DNA from 2 places in the Amycolatopsis sp. NPDC051716 genome. Region 2 is predicted to be linked to the other one. Evidence: riboswitches for the same ligand, from Rfam matches in the RefSeq annotation. Region 2 holds a riboswitch; the other holds the start of a gene.

What was found. Region 2 has a riboswitch for S-adenosylhomocysteine ahead of ahcY (adenosylhomocysteinase). Riboswitches for the same ligand answer to the same signal wherever they lie in the genome.
Region 1: linked by a shared signal. The riboswitch ahead of metH (methionine synthase) and the one ahead of ahcY (adenosylhomocysteinase) in region 2 are both predicted to bind S-adenosylhomocysteine.

Annotation. Positions count from the first base shown of each region.
Region 1 covers NZ_JBFAZA010000038.1:28,325-35,986, reverse strand. Annotated here, with positions in the region: gene AB0M30_RS38155 (cellulose binding domain-containing protein) at 1-2,412, opposite strand, end outside; gene AB0M30_RS38150 (sugar porter family MFS transporter) at 2,725-4,125, shown strand; gene AB0M30_RS38145 (LLM class F420-dependent oxidoreductase) at 4,178-5,038, opposite strand; S-adenosyl-L-homocysteine riboswitch at 5,341-5,419, shown strand; gene metH (methionine synthase) at 5,434-7,662, shown strand, end outside.
Region 2 covers NZ_JBFAZA010000048.1:21,314-28,975, forward strand. Annotated here, with positions in the region: gene AB0M30_RS42135 (DNA polymerase IV) at 1-578, shown strand, start outside; gene AB0M30_RS42140 (TetR/AcrR family transcriptional regulator) at 589-1,248, opposite strand; gene AB0M30_RS42145 (diiron oxygenase) at 1,338-2,228, shown strand; gene AB0M30_RS42150 (GNAT family N-acetyltransferase) at 2,270-2,752, shown strand; S-adenosyl-L-homocysteine riboswitch at 2,784-2,860, shown strand; gene ahcY (adenosylhomocysteinase) at 2,944-4,404, shown strand; gene AB0M30_RS42160 (hypothetical protein) at 4,529-4,684, shown strand; gene AB0M30_RS42165 (cation transporter) at 4,715-5,371, opposite strand; gene AB0M30_RS42170 (metalloregulator ArsR/SmtB family transcription factor) at 5,368-5,697, opposite strand; gene AB0M30_RS42175 (hypothetical protein) at 5,977-6,186, opposite strand; gene AB0M30_RS42180 (Ku protein) at 6,300-7,166, opposite strand; gene AB0M30_RS42185 (styrene monooxygenase/indole monooxygenase family protein) at 7,241-7,662, opposite strand, start outside.

The DNA of each region.
Region 1 (7,662 bases), on a different contig from region 2:
CGTGGTGGTGGTCGTCGGAGTCGTGGTCGTCGGGGTCGTCGTGGTGGTGGTCGGCGTGGTGCTCGTGGGCGGCGGTGGCTCGCTGCCCCCGGACTCGCCCACGATCACGCCGCGGCCGTTCGTGCCCACGTACACCCGGCCGTACACGCGCGGATCGCCGGTCAGCGCCGCCCCGATGTTGCCGTACTGGTGCCGGTCGTCGTTGATCCGCGTCCACGAAGCTCCCGCGTCGTCCGAGCGGAAGATCCCGCGCACCCCGCCGATGCCGGCGATCGTGTACAACGCGGCATACGTCCGGCCGGGCGCGGCCTTGCCGAACCCGATGTTGTCGGCTTCGGCGACGTTCGCCAGTTTCGTGAAGGACGCTCCGGAATTCGTGGAGTGCCACAGGCCGTACGCCGCGCCGGAGCCGCCGGCCAGCCAGATGTCCCCGGCCACGCCCGGCATCGCCTTGAAGTGCGCGGAGCCGGCGGGCAGCCCGGTGGCCGCGGTCGCGGTGAAGTTCGCACCGCCGTCGGTGCTGACGTAGAACCTGCCCGCCGCGAACCCGTAGAACCGCTTCGGGTCGACCCGGTCGGACTCGACCACCGCGCCGGCCGGGAGGCCCGCCGACGCCGTCCACGACGAGCCGAAGCCGACGGAGTAGCTGACGTTCGCGCCGTCCGGGCTCCAGACGAACCGGCTGCCGTCGGCGGCCGCGGCCACCGTGCCGCCGCTGGCGTTCCCACCCGGCTCCGCTCCCTGGAACCAGTTCTTCCCGCCGTCGGTGGAGAAGGCGATCCGGTTGTCGTTCGGCCGCGCGGACCGGTCGAGCGTGCCGGCGCGCACGATCGTCGCCGGGTTCAGTTCGGCGTAGTCGAGGCTGGTGGTCGTGGTGAACACCGGCTGCGTGAACATGGTGGCCGGGACCGCGTCGAGGCTGTCGTGCCGGAACCCGCCGATGTCACCGAGGCCGGACAGCAGGGGAGCGCCCGAAGGCGGGCTGATCAGGTCGAGCACCGCGGTCTCTTCGAGGCCGCCGACGACCGGCTTGATCGTGATCTTCCCGCCGCTGTCCCACTTCGTGAGATCGGACGTGCCGTAGATGGTCGCGCCGGTGCCGTAGAGCAGGTGGTTCGAGTCGAAGGGGTCGATCTCCACCGACTCGGTCATCCAGCCGAGCTTGGGCGAGGGCACCGGGGGAGCGGCCTGGACACCGAAGGTCAGCCACGGCACCGAGGAGACGTCCTGCGTGTAGCGCAGCGACCGGTCGGGGTAGCTCGAGAAGTCCCAGATCCGGGTCCAGGTGGCGCCGCCGTCGGTGCTGCGGAAGAAGATCACGTCCGGCCACCACGACACCTGCGTGGCCACCATCAGCGTGTTCGGGTGCTGCCGGTCGATCGTCAGCCCGCTGTAGCCGAAGTAGTCGTCGGAGCTGTCGGAGGGGATCGGGCTGATCCGCGTCCAGGTGCCGGTCTTCGTGGCGTACTTCCAGACGTCGCCCTTCGCGCCGTCGTAGGGGCCGCCGGTGTCGCTGGTCGCGAGGTAGAGGTAGCCGCCGGCCGGGTCGACGACGCCCTTGTGCGCCAGGAACCCGGTGGGCTGGCCGGCCAGCCGCGCCCACGTCGTGCCGCCGTCGGTGCTGCGGTAGACGGTGTTCTGCTTGTCCGCGACACCGGCGTAGATCGTCTGCGTGGTGCTCCCGCGGGTGCCGGTCGACGGGTCGAACGTCACCCAGGTGACGCCTTCGATGTCGCTGGAGTAGCCCGTCGTGTCGCTCGGGTCGGGCGCGTAGTTGCCCGGGTTCGGGAAGCTGGTGACCTTCGCCCACGTGACACCGGAGTCCGTGCTGCGCCACAGCCCGTTCCCGCTCGGCGCGCCGAGGTAGAGGACGCTGTTGCGGTTCGGGTCGATCGCGAGCCGCTCACCCATGCCGCGGCCGGGCATGTTGCCGCCGAGCTTGAACGGCAGCGCCGCCGCCTGCCAGGTGGCGCCGCGGTCGGCCGAGCGCAGGATGGCGCCGTTGTTCGGGTCCCAGCTGTTGGTGTACATCCCGGCGGCGACGTAGACGCGGTTCGGGTCGACCGCGTCGGTGGCGAGGCTGACGACGCCGTTGTGCCCCCAGTCGGTCCAGCCGACCGAGTCCAGCAGCGGCAGCCAGCGGCCGGTGGCGGTGTTCCACCGGTACGCCCCGCCGATGTCGGTGCGGGCGTAGACCAGCCCGGGTTCGGTCTGGTTGAAGACGATCCCGGGGACGAACCCGCCGCCGGCGATCTCGGCGTTGCGCCACGTCGTGGTGGCGGCCGCCGGCGCGGCGGGGGAGGCCGGTGCGCCGGCGGTGACCGCGACGACGGCGGGCACGAGAACGGCGAGCGCACTGGCGAGCAGCCGTCTCGCTGACCGGAACCCGACGGGGGAATGAGTTTCTGGCACGACGTTGTGCACCTCTGCCTCCACATTCTGGGAGCGCTTCCAGAGGGACGGTAAACCAGTGTTCGGAGCGTTGTAAAGCGTTCGACGATTTCGGCGATCCACACTGTCCACAGTGGATCAGAGACGGAGTGGGACCCGGCTTCGCGTCCGGTGGGTGCCGCTTTTGCCGGAATCACATACGTGAATGACGATCAGGTGTCTGAATTGTTATCGCGGATCTTCTTGCCCGCCATTTTCCGGCGTGTGAGTGTGGTGGCCGCTGGCTGGACTGGACCTACGCTCGACTGCACTCAAGAAAGAGGCGACCCGGCAATGACCGATCAGTCAAGTACACAGACAGCATCGGCGCGGCACATCGGCCGAACAACGTTGTACTTCTTCGGCGCGCTCGGCGGCATCCTCTTCGGCTACGACCTCGGCGTGATCTCCGGGGTGCTCCCGTTCATCGGGAAACTGTGGGCGCTGACCAGCTGGGACAAGGGCGTGATCACCGCCAGCCTGTCGGTCGGTGCGATCGTCGGCGCGCTGTTGTCCAGCCGCACCAACGAAGCCCTCGGCCGGCGCCGCACGATCATGGTCGCCGCGGGCATCGTCATCGTGGGCACGCTGGCGGCGAGCTTCTCGCCGACGTTCGTGCTGCTGGTGCTCTCGCGCCTGATCATCGGGCTGGGCATCGGGCTTTCCTCGTCGACCGTCCCGACCTACCTGTCCGAACTGGCCCCGGCGAAGTGGCGGGGCGCGATGGGGGCGCTCAACCAGATCTTCATCGTCCTGGGCATCCTGATCGCGTTCCTGGTCAGCTACTGGCTCGGGCCGATCTCGGCGTGGCGGTGGATGTTCGCCGGCGCGATCGTGCCGGCGGTGATCCTGCTCATCGGGCTGGTGTTCCTGCCGGAGACGCCGCGCTGGCTGGTCAAGAACGGCCAGGAGGACGAGGCGCGGCGGGTCCTGGCCAGCGCGCACGGCAGCAGCGTGAACCTGGACGAAGAGATCGCGACCATCCACGAGGTCATCCGGCTCGACACCGAGGAGAAGCCGCGCATCCGCGACCTGTTCTCCGGCTTCGTGCGGCCGATGATCGTCGTCGCGCTGCTGCTCGCGATCGGCCAGCAGTTCAGCGGCGTCAACGCGATCAACGCCTACTTCCCGACGATGCTCATCGGGCTCGGCTTCGCCACCCAGGCGGCGCTGCTGTCCGGCGTGCTGCTGGGCGTGACGAAGTTCCTGTTCACCGCGTGGGTCGTGTTCGTGGTGGACCGCTGGGGCCGCAAGCCGCTGCTGCTCATCGGCAACGTCATCATGGTGGTCACGCTGGTGGCGGCCGGCCTGGTCGTGCTGAACGTCCACGACACCGGCACGCGCGGCCTGCTGATGCTGGTGATGATGGTGCTCTACCTGGTCGGGTACGAGCTGGGCTGGGGCGCGGTCGTCTGGGTGATGATGTCCGAGGTGTTCCCGCTGAAGTACCGGGCCACCGGCATGGGCGTCAGCAGCGTGGTCCTGTGGGCGGCGACGGGCATCGTGAGCGCGGTGTTCCCGATCATCTCCGACCCGAAGTCCCTCGGCATCGGCGGCTCGATGTTCCTGTTCGCCGGGGTGAACGTGGTGCTGTTCGTGCTCACCAAGTGGCTGGTCCCGGAGACCAAGGGCCGCAGCCTGGAACAGATCGAACTCGACCTGCGGGCCCGTCAGGGCGTCGCGGCCAAGAGCTGACCCCGGGGGGTCGAACACCGGCGGGGCACGGATTCGTCCGTGTCCCGCCGGTTCAGTGCGCGGGCACGGCGGCGAGGCCGAGCTTGCCCGCCAGCCGCCCGATCCAGGCTTCGACCTCGTCCGGCGCGCGGTCGGGAAGGCCGAAGATCGTCTCGGTCACGCCCAGGGAATCCAGGTGCGCCAGGCGTTCCGGGTCCGGCCGCTCGCCGAGCGCGCAGATCAGCGGAGCACCTTCGCGCCCTTCGGCGCCCCAGATTTCCTTGAGCAGCGTCACGTGCCCGTCCAGGTCGGTGTCGGCCGGCGTGGTGAGCCAGCCGTCCGCGTGGCGGGCGATCCAGCGGAACGTCTTCTCGGTCGGGCCCGCGCCGAGCAGCACCGGGATGTGTGCCTGGACCGGCTTCGGCCACGCCCAGCTCGGTCCGAAGGAGACGAACTCCCCGGCGTAGGCGGCTTCCTCCTGCGTCCACAGTGCACTCATCGCCTCGAGGTACTCGCGCAGCGCGGTGCGGCGGCGGTTCCCGGGCACGCCGTGGTCGGTCAGCTCGTCGACGTTCCAGCCGAAGCCGGCGCCGAGGGTGACCCGGCCGCCGGAGAGGTGGTCGAGGCTGGCGATCGTCTTGGCGAGGGTGATCGGGTCGCTCTCGACCGGCAGGGCCACGGCGGTCGAGAGCCGGATGCGCGAAGTGACCGAGGCCGCCGTCGCCAGCGCGACCCACGGGTCGAGCGTGCGGCTGTAGCGGTCGTCGGGCAGCGACGCGTCCCCGGTGCGCGGGTGCGGTGACTCGCGCTTCACCGGGATGTGGGTGTGTTCGGGGACGTAGAAGGTCGAGAACCCCGCGGCTTCCGCGGCCCGCGCCGCGGCCGCCGGGGTGATCCCCCGGTCGCTGGTGAACAGCACTGTTCCGTAGTCCACCGGGGGAGCTTATTAGAACGTGTTTCAGTTTTCAAGCCGGCTCGGCAGTACGAAAAGTGATGACGACAACCGCGGAGAGTAACATTGTGCGCCGATCGAACGATGGTGGAAGCGGCCCGGGTAAGCAGGCAGGGAGCAGAGTGCCGCCTGCCGGGTGCGGCATGGTGGACGGATCCGAACCGATCGCGACGAGGAGGCAGCGTGGCCGGTACATTCCTTTGTGGACAGACAGCGTCCCAGTCCGTGGACGCGCCGGCGGGGCGGGATGGCGTGCGCGGGCCCGGTTCCGATACCGTGGACCACAGGCCGAGAGGCGCTGCAACGGACCACGGGGTCCGCCACGCTCGGCCGGGAATGACCAACCAAGGGCGCCTCCCGATCGAGGGAGGCTGCCGGTGAACACCCCGCACGAGTCCACGGCGTTCGACGCGACCGCACGCCTGCGCGAGCTGCTCGATCAGCGCGTGGCCGTCTTGGACGGCGCCTGGGGCACCATGCTGCAGGGCGCCGGGCTGACCCCGGCCGACTACCGCGGCGACCGCTTCGGCGACCACACCCACGACGTCACCGGCGACCCCGACCTGCTGAACCTCACCCGCCCGGACGTCATCCTCGACGTCCACCGCCAGTACCTGGCCGCGGGCGCGGACATCACCACGACCAACACCTTCACCGCGACCGGCATCGGCCAGGCCGACTACGGCCTGCAGGCCCACGTCCACGAGATGAACGTCCGCGGCGCGCAGCTGGCCCGCCAGGCCGCCGACGAAGTGGGCGGCAAGTTCGTCGCCGGCTCGATCGGCCCGCTCAACGTCACGCTCAGCCTGTCGCCCAAGGTCGAAGACCCGGCGTACCGGGCCGTCACGTTCGAGCAGGTCAAAGCCACCTACGCCGAGCAGATCGCCGGGCTCGCCGAAGGCGGCGTCGACCTGCTGCTGATCGAGACGATCTTCGACACGCTGAACTGCAAGGCCGCGGTCGCCGCCGCGCGCGAGGTCGCCCCGCACCTGCCGCTGTGGATCTCCGTCACCATCGTCGACCTGAGCGGGCGGACGCTGTCGGGGCAGACCGTCGAGGCGTTCTGGAGCTCGATCGAGCACGCGAAACCGCTGGTCGTGGGGGTCAACTGCGCGCTGGGGGCGGCGGAGGCGCGCCCGCACGTCGAGGAGCTCTCCCGGCTCGCCGACACCTACGTCGCCTGTCACCCCAACGCCGGCCTGCCGAACTCGTTCGGCGGCTACGACGAGACGCCGGAGGAGACGGCGGGGCTGCTCGGCGGGTTCGTGCGGGACGGCCTGGTCAACGTGGTCGGCGGCTGCTGCGGCACGACACCGGCGCACATCGGGAAGATCGCGGCCGCGGCGAAGGGCCTCAGCCCGCGGGAGGTGCCGGCGCCGCGCACGCACATGCGCTTCAGCGGGCTCGAGCCGTTCGCCATCGGTGCCGACACCGGGTTCGTGATGATCGGCGAGCGCACCAACGTCACCGGCTCCAAGCGGTTCCGGCGGCTCATCGAATCCGGCGACCACCAGGGCGCCGTCGACGTCGCGCTGGAGCAGGTCCGCGGCGGGGCCAACCTGCTCGACGTCAACATGGACGCCGACCTGCTCGAATCCGAGCAGGCGATGACGACCTTCCTCAACCTGATCGCCACCGAGCCCGAGGTGGCCCGGATCCCGGTGATGGTCGACAGCTCCAAGTGGACCGTGCTCGAGGCCGGGCTGCGCTGCCTTCAGGGCAAGGGCGTGGTCAACTCGATCAGCCTCAAGGAGGGCGAGGAGCCGTTCCTCGCCCAGGCCCGCACGATCCGGAACTACGGCGCCGGCGTCGTCGTGATGGCCTTCGACGAACAGGGCCAGGCCGACACCGCCGACCGCAAGGTGGAGATCTGCGGCCGCGCGTACGACCTGCTGACGGAGAAGGCGGGCTTCGCGGGCGAGGACATCATCTTCGACCCCAACGTCCTCGCCGTCGCCACCGGCATCTCCGAGCACAACGGCTACGCGAAGGCCTTCATCGAGGCGCTGCCCCGGATCAAGGAGCGCTGCCCCGGCGCGCGGACCAGCGGCGGCATCTCGAACCTGTCGTTCTCCTTCCGCGGCAACGACGTCGTGCGCGAGGCCATGCACTCGGCGTTCCTCTTCTACGCCGTCCAGGCCGGCCTCGACATGGGCATCGTCAACGCCGGCCAGCTCGCCGTCTACGAAGACATCCCGAAGGACCTCCTCGAGCTGGTCGAGGACGTGCTCTTCGACCGGCGCGAAGACGCCACCGACCGCCTCGTCAGCTTCGCGGAGAACGTCAAGGGCAGCGGCACCAAGCGCGTCATCGACCTCTCCTGGCGCGAAGGCACGGTCGGTGAACGGCTGTCCCACGCGCTGGTGCACGGGATCGTCGACTACATCGAAGACGACACCGAAGAGGCGCGGCAGCAGATGGCGCGGCCCCTCGAGGTCATCGAGGGCCCGCTGATGGACGGCATGAAGATCGTCGGCGACCTGTTCGGCTCCGGCAAGATGTTCCTGCCGCAGGTGGTCAAGAGCGCGCGCGTGATGAAGCGGTCCGTCGCCTACCTCGAGCCCTTCATGGAGGCGGAGAAGGAGAAGGCGCGCCAGGAAGGCCGC
Region 2 (7,662 bases):
CCGGGTTCGGCAAGCCGGGCGGGATCTACCGGCTGACGCGGGAGAACTGGTGGGAGGTGATGGCCACCCGCCCGACCGACGCGCTGTGGGGCATCGGCGGCAAGACGGCGAAGAAGCTTGCCGAGCTGGGCATCACCACGGTCCTGGACCTGGCCGGGGCCGACCCGGCGGAGCTCGCCGCGCGGTTCGGCCCGAAGACCGGCCCGTGGCTGCGGCTGCTCGGCGGCGGCATCAGCGACGCCGAGGTGAGCGCGACCCCGTGGGTGGCCCGCTCCCGCAGCCGCGAAACAACGTTCCAGCGCGACCTGACGGACCCGGCCGAGATGGCAGCCGAGGTCACGGCGCTGGCCCAGCGCGTCGCCCAGGACGTCCTCGACGAGGGCCGCCCGGCGGCGCGGGTGGCGGTCAAGGTGCGGTTCGTGCCGTTCCTGACCCACACGCACAGCATCACGCTGCCGGAACCGACGTCGGACGCGGCCGCGCTCGACCGAGCGGCGCGGGAGGTGCTCGGGATGTTCGAGCTGACCCGGGCGGTCCGGCTGCTGGGCGTGCGGGCCGAATTCCCCCGCGAGGACTAGCTCTCCGGATCTACAGCCCGTCCGGCAGCGGCAGCGGCCGGTCCGGGTCCAGCTCGACGCCGCCCGCTCGCAGGGTGTGGTCCAGCATCGCCCAGATCGTGCCGGTGAGCTGCGCGGTCAGCTGGGGCAGGCTCAGCGCGCCCGGGTGGTCGAGCCAGCGGGTCGTCGCCGATTCGACGTAACCGACCAGGCCGAACGCGATGGTGTCCGCCGGGGCCGGGTCCAGCCCGAGCGCCGTCAGGTAGCCGGTGAACAGCCGGCTGAGGTGGCGGGCGATCGCGCCGCGGACGTCCGGGCGGTCGTCCGCGGCGCCCGGCTGCGCGCGGGCCAGGTAGCGGTGCAGGTGGGCGTGCTCGGTCAGCCAGCGCAGGTGCGTCGAGATCACCGTGGAGATCATCTCGTTCGGCGAGCCTTCGGGGTGCCAGAGCGGCGCCAGGTCGGCCGTCACCAGCTCGGCCGCCCGCTGGGCGATCGCCCGCCGGAGGTCTTCCGCGCCGTCGAAGTGCCGGTACAGGCGGGTGCGCGCGACGCCGGCGCGTTCGGCGATCTGCTCGGTGGACACGTCCGGGCCGTGCTCGGCGATGGCGGCCAGCGCGGCGTCGACGAACTCCGCGCGCCGCCGTTCCTGCTGGCCCGCCCAGCGCGTCGCCCGTCCGTCGACCTTGGTCACGGCGAAAGCCTACTCACGCGCCGCCGGGCGGTGTACGCTCCCGAAGTAGCTAGTACACCGCGTACCCCCTACTTTTTTCGGAGGCCGCCATGGGCGTCGAGGCCCAGGACCGGGACGTCACCGCGGCTCGCCTGCTCAAGAGCTCGGCGAAGAACAGCTACGACCCGCACGTCGACATCGACTGGGACGCGCCGCTCGCCGAGGGCAAGGCGTACATGCCGCTCGAGCGCGTCTCCCTCTACGGCACGGAGCTCTGGGCGAGGCTGACGCCGGAGCAGCGGATCGAGCTGTCCAAGCACGAGATCGCCAGCATCATGAGCGTCGGCCTGTGGTTCGAGATCGTCCTGATGCAGCTGCTCGCCCGGTACGTCTTCGACCTGGACGCGCGCACCGAGCACGCGCAGTACGCGATGACCGAGATCGGCGACGAGACGCGGCACTCGGTGATGTTCGCCCGCACCGCGCAGCGGCTCGGCGTCCCGCGGTACGGCGTCCCCAAGGTGGTCCACCGCGCCGCGAAGGTGTTCGGCGCGACCGCCGCCGGCCCGTCGATGTTCGCCAGCGTGCTGGTCGCGGAGGAGACCACCGACCGGCTCCAGCGGTCGATGATGGACGACGACGGCATCCAGCCGCTGATCCGCTCGGTCAACCGCATCCACGTGGTCGAAGAGGCCCGGCACGTCCGGTTCGCGAAGGAGGAGGTGCTGCGCGAGACCCCGAAGCTGTCGAAGGCGGCCCTGCAGCGGCACCGGCTGCGGACCGCACTGGTGGCGTTCGGCGTGATCGACAGCATGGTCGACGCGCGGATCTACCGCAGCGTCGGGATCGACCCGCGGGAGGGCCGCGCGGCAGCGCTGGCGAACCCGCACTTCCACGAGACCCGCCGCTGGATGGCGGAGAAGATCGTGCCGTTCCTGCGCGACGCGGACCTGATCGGCGGCCGCTCCGAAGGCATCTGGCGGCGCGCGCACCTGCTCTAAATCCTTCGCGCCGGGGTGCCGGCTTCGGCCAGGATGGCCCGGTGATCACGATCAGGACGGCCCGCACCGGCGACGAAGCCGCGCTCGCCGAGATCGACCGGCGAACCTGGACCTCGGCCATGTCCCCCGCTCCCCCGCCGCCACCCGGCACACCCTTCTTCGACGGGGACACCCGGCCCGAAGACGTCCTGGTCGCCGAGCAGGACGGCGTGGTGACCGGGTACGTCCGGCTCGCCGAAGGGTTCGCCATCCCCGCCCACCGGCACGTCCGGGTGATCGGCGGGCTCGCCGTCGACCCGCGGCGGCAGCGGCTCGGCATCGCGCGCCGGCTCGTCGACGCCGCCGTGGCCGAAGCGCGGGAGCGCGGCGCCCGCAAGCTGACGCTGCGGGTGCTGGGTCACAACACCGGCGCCCGCCGGGTCTACGAACGCTGCGGGTTCGTCGTGGAAGGCGTGCTGCGGGGCGAGTTCCGCATCGACGACACCGACGTCGACGACGTTCTCATGGCCCGCTCGCTCGCTTGACAGCCTCGCCGCGGCTTTGCCATCCTGGTTCCGGGCCGAGAGGCGCTGCGACGGAATCCTTTCCGCCACGCTCGGCCCGGAACACGACTCCAAGGGCGCCTCCCGTGCGGGAGGTGCCTTTCTCGTTGTCCGCAAGGACTTCGTGCTGCCTCCCGAGCGTTTCGCCGACGAACTCCGGAGTGCATCGAAGCATGAGTGACAAACTGCAGAACCGCAATGGCCTCGACTTCGCCGTGGCCGACCTCGCGCTGGCCGACGCCGGCCGCACCCAGCTGCGGCTGGCCGAGCACGAGATGCCCGGCCTGATGGCGATCCGCCGCGAGTACGCCGCCGCGCAGCCGCTGAAGGGCGCGCGCATCGCCGGGTCGCTGCACATGACCGTGCAGACCGCCGTGCTCATCGAGACCCTGGTGGCGCTCGGCGCGCAGGTGCGCTGGGTGTCCTGCAACATCTTCTCCACCCAGGACGAGGCCGCCGCCGCGGTCGTCGTCGGCCCGCAAGGCACCGTCGACGCCCCGGCGGGCACCTCGGTGTTCGCGTGGAAGGGCGAAACCCTCGAAGAGTACTGGTGGTGCACCGACCAGCTCTTCGCCTTCCCCGGCGGCCAGTCCCCGAACATGATTCTCGACGACGGCGGCGACGCCACGCTGCTCGTCCACAAGGGAGTCGAGTTCGAGGCGGCGGGCGCGGTCCCGCAGCCGTCCGAAGAGGACCCGGAGGAGTACCGGATCGTCCTCGAGACCCTCCGCGCGAGCGTGGCGGCCGACGGTGACCACTTCACCCGCATGGCCAAGGAGATCCGCGGCGTCACCGAGGAAACCACCAACGGCGTCAAGCGGCTCTACAAGCTGGCCAAGGACGGCGAGCTGCTCTTCCCGGCGATGAACGTCAACGACTCGGTGACGAAGTCCAAGTTCGACAACAAGTACGGCATCCGGCACTCCCTTGTGGACGGCCTGAACCGGGCCACCGACGTGATGATCGGCGGCAAGCGCGTCCTCGTCTGCGGCTACGGCGACGTCGGCAAGGGCGCGGTCGAGGCGCTGCGCGGCCAGGGCGCCCGGGTCGCGGTCACCGAGATCGACCCGATCTGCGCGCTGCAGGCCGCCATGGACGGGCTGGACGTCGTCGAGCTCGACGACGTCGTCGAGACGGCCGACATCTTCATCACCACCACCGGTAACTTCGGCATCATCTCCGCCGCCCGGATGAGCCGGATGAAGCACAACGCGATCGTCGCCAACGTCGGGCACTTCGACAACGAGATCGACATGGCCGGGCTGGCGAAGCTGCCGGGCGTCGTGAAGAACGAGATCAAGCCGCAGGTGCACGAGTGGACCTTCCCGGACGGCCACGCGATCATCGTGCTGTCCGAGGGGCGGCTGATGAACCTGGGCAACGCGACCGGGCACCCGTCCTTCGTGATGTCGAACTCGTTCACCAACCAGGCGATCGCGCAGATCGAGCTGTTCACCAAGCCCGGCGAGTACGCCACCGACGTCCACCGGCTGCCGAAGCACCTCGACGAAAAGGTGGCCCGCCTGCACCTCGACGCGCTCGGCGTGAAGCTCACCAAGCTCACGAAGGCGCAGGCCGAGTACATCGGCGTCGACGTCGAAGGTCCGTACAAGCTCGATCACTATCGGTACTGATCCAAGATTGCTCCATTCGCCGTAGTTTGGTTTATCCGGAAACTGGCCATCCTCCCCTCGAGAGAAGCGCATCCGCCCGGACGGCACGGAGCCGGGCCGGGTCTCGTGCGAAGGAGTGTGTCAAGTGATCGTTCTCGGTGTAATTCTCCTGATCATCGGGTTCATCGTCGGTATCCCGGTGCTGTACACCATCGGCATCATTCTCGCGGTGGCCGGTGTGGCGCTGGCCATCCTGGGCGGCACCGGCCGCCGGATCGGCGGGCGGGCGCACTGGTACTGATCTCGAAACTCCGCCACGGCCTGGCGCGCGTCAGCAGCAATGCTGGCCGCGCCAGGCCGTTCGGCCTTCCTGCACCGCCACCCCGGCGATCGCGAGCGAGACGAGGGGGTCGGCCCACCACCAGCCGAACAGGGCGTTGAGCAGCAACCCCGCCAGCAGGACCGCGGAAAGGTAAGCGCAGAGCAAAGTCTGCCGCGAATCCGCCACCGCACTGGCGGAGCCCAGCTCCCGCCCGGCCCGGCGCTGCGCACCCGACAGCATGGGCATCACCACGAGGGAAATGGCCGCGAGCACGATTCCGGTCCGCGAAGTTTCCGGCGAAGCGCCGGTTAAAAACGCACCGACAGCCTCCCCCGTCACGTAAATCGCGAGCGCGAAAAAGGAAATCGCGATCCCTTTCAACGCCCGCCGTTCCCGCGCGCGGGGATCGCGACCGGAAAACTGCCACGCGACCGCGGCCGCCGACGCGACCTCGATCACCGAGTCCAGCCCGAAGCCGATCAGCGCCCCGGACGAAGCCGCGGCGCCGGCCGTGAGGGCAACGACGGCCTCGACGACGTTGTAGGTGATGGTCGCGGCCACCAGCAGCCGGACCCGCCGCACCAGCACCACCCGGCGATCCGGCCCGGCCCCCGGCGGCGCGCAGCACCCGCCGGCGCAGGCCCCCGCGGCCGGTTCCGGCGTCATCGCGCCACCACTTCGTCTTCGCAGGCCGCCCGCGGTTCGACCGCCAGGACGACCTGGACGAGTTCCCGCAGCGCACGGGCCAGGTGTTCGTCGGCGATCTCGTACCGCACCTGACGACCTTCGTAGCCGGCCACCACGAGCCCGCAGCCGCGCAGGCACGACAGGTGGTTCGAGACGTTGGACCGGCTCAGCCCGAGCTCCCCGGCCAAGCGTCCCGGATAGGCGGGCCCTTCGAGCAACGAGGTCAGGATCCGGCAGCGGGTCGGGTCCGCCAGCGCGCGCCCGATGCGGGCCAGCGCCGACTCACGCGTCTCACAGGTCACCATGCACTGAACTGTACAGCCGCGGCTGACCTATCCACAACGGACACCACCGCAGCGCCACGCCACCCGGAACACCGGGAAACCCGGAAAAGAAAGGGTCCTCCGGCTCCGAGGGGGAGGGAGAGCCGAAGGACCTCGTTAGTGTTAGCACATCGCCCAGCCCCTGTACACAGCTGCATACACGATCGTGTCACCGTCTTGACGCCATCCGAACGCCGTGCAGGCCTCCCCGGCCGGTGCGGAACCCGGCCGGGAAGGCCTGGACGGATCCTGGCGGGAGGCTCAGGAAGCGTGGCGCAGCAGGGTTTTCCGCGGCGCGGTGGCGCAGCCGCACCCGCCGCCGACGCCCCGGCAGTCGACGATCAGCGCGTGCCGCACGCGGTCACCGTCCGCACAGGCCGGATCGGTGCACTCGGCGAATCCACCGTCCGGGTGGACCACCAGCGTGCCGTGGCAGTGCTCGATCCCGGCGCCACAGGAAGCACACTCCATGACCGGCCGCCTTTCCGCGCTCGTGGACGACGTGCACCCCACGGTAGATCCGGGTGGCACGCGGGCACGGTACCCGGGCGGCGTGTCGGCGCAACCACCCGTCCGAACACGACTCAGGCGGGCTTCGGCGCCCGCTTGCGGGCCGCCGGCTTCTTCTTCGCCGGTTCGCCGTCCTCTTCGGACGCCTCCGAAGAGGACTGACGAGACTTCTTCGCGGCGTCCACACTGGCCTGCAGCGCCGCCATCAGGTCGACGACGTCGGCCTTGGCGGTGACCGCGGCCGGCTTGGTCGTCTCGTCGCCGGCGACCTTGGCCTCGATCATCTCTTCCAGGGCCTCGCGGTAGTGGTCGTGGTACTTCTCGGGCTCGAACACCGGCTCGGCCAGCGAGTCGATCAGCGACCCGGCCATGGTGAGCTCCTGCGGCCGGATCTGCGGCGGGTCGTCGCGCAGGAACGGGAAGTCGGGTTCGCGGACCTCGTCCGGCCACAGCATCGTCGTCATCACCAGCACGTCGGCGTGCACGCGCAGCACCGCCATGCTCTCCCGCTGCCGGACCGCGACCTTCGCGATGGCCACCTGGCTCGACTTGTGCAGCGCGTCCCGCAGCACGATGTACGGCTTGACCGCGTTCTTCTGCGGCTCGAGGTAGTAGGTCCGGTCGTACTGGATCGGGTCGATCGACTCGAGCGGCACGAACTCCAGCACGTCGATCGTGCGCTGGGTGGTCAGCGGCAGCTCCGCCATCTCCGCGTCGGTGATCACCACCATCTCGCCGTCGGGCAGCTCGTAGCCCTTGGCGATCTCGGCGTACGGCACTTCCTGGCCGTCGATCGTGCAGAACCGCTTGTACTGGATGCGGCCGCCGTCGGCCTCGTGCACCTGGCGCAGGGAGACGTTCTTGTTCTCGGTCGCCGCGTACATCTGGATCGGAATGCTGACCAGCCCGAAGGACACCGAGCCCTTCCACATCGCCCGCATGCCCGTACCTCCGAGGTCCGCCTTCACGCTACGTGACAACCGTAACCCGAATCGTCCCTCGACGACAGTCTGATCTAGACCTCTGCCAGGTATTTCTCCCAGAGCGCCGGATCCATGAACCACTGCTCGAAGTCGGTGGGATCGCCGAATCCGTTCACGAACCGCCGGGCCACCGCCGGGTTCTGCCCGGCCACGCCGAGGATCTGGAGCACGTGCGGGGGCGGCGGCAGGAGCAGGGCGTTCGTCCATTCGGTCACGTGCCGGGCGTACTCCCAGTAGCGCTCGAACGTCGCTTCCATCCACGTCGCGTCGAACGGCCGGTCACCGTGGGAGACGATCGCGTCGAGGTAGGTCGCCGCGCAGTGGCTCGCGTTGTTCGAGCCCTGTCCGGTGATCGGGTCGTTCGCCACGACGACGTCGGCCATGCCCAGCACGATCGCCCCGCCCGGCAGGGTGCCCACCGGGTGGCGGACCACCGGCGGGTACCCGCCGGCCA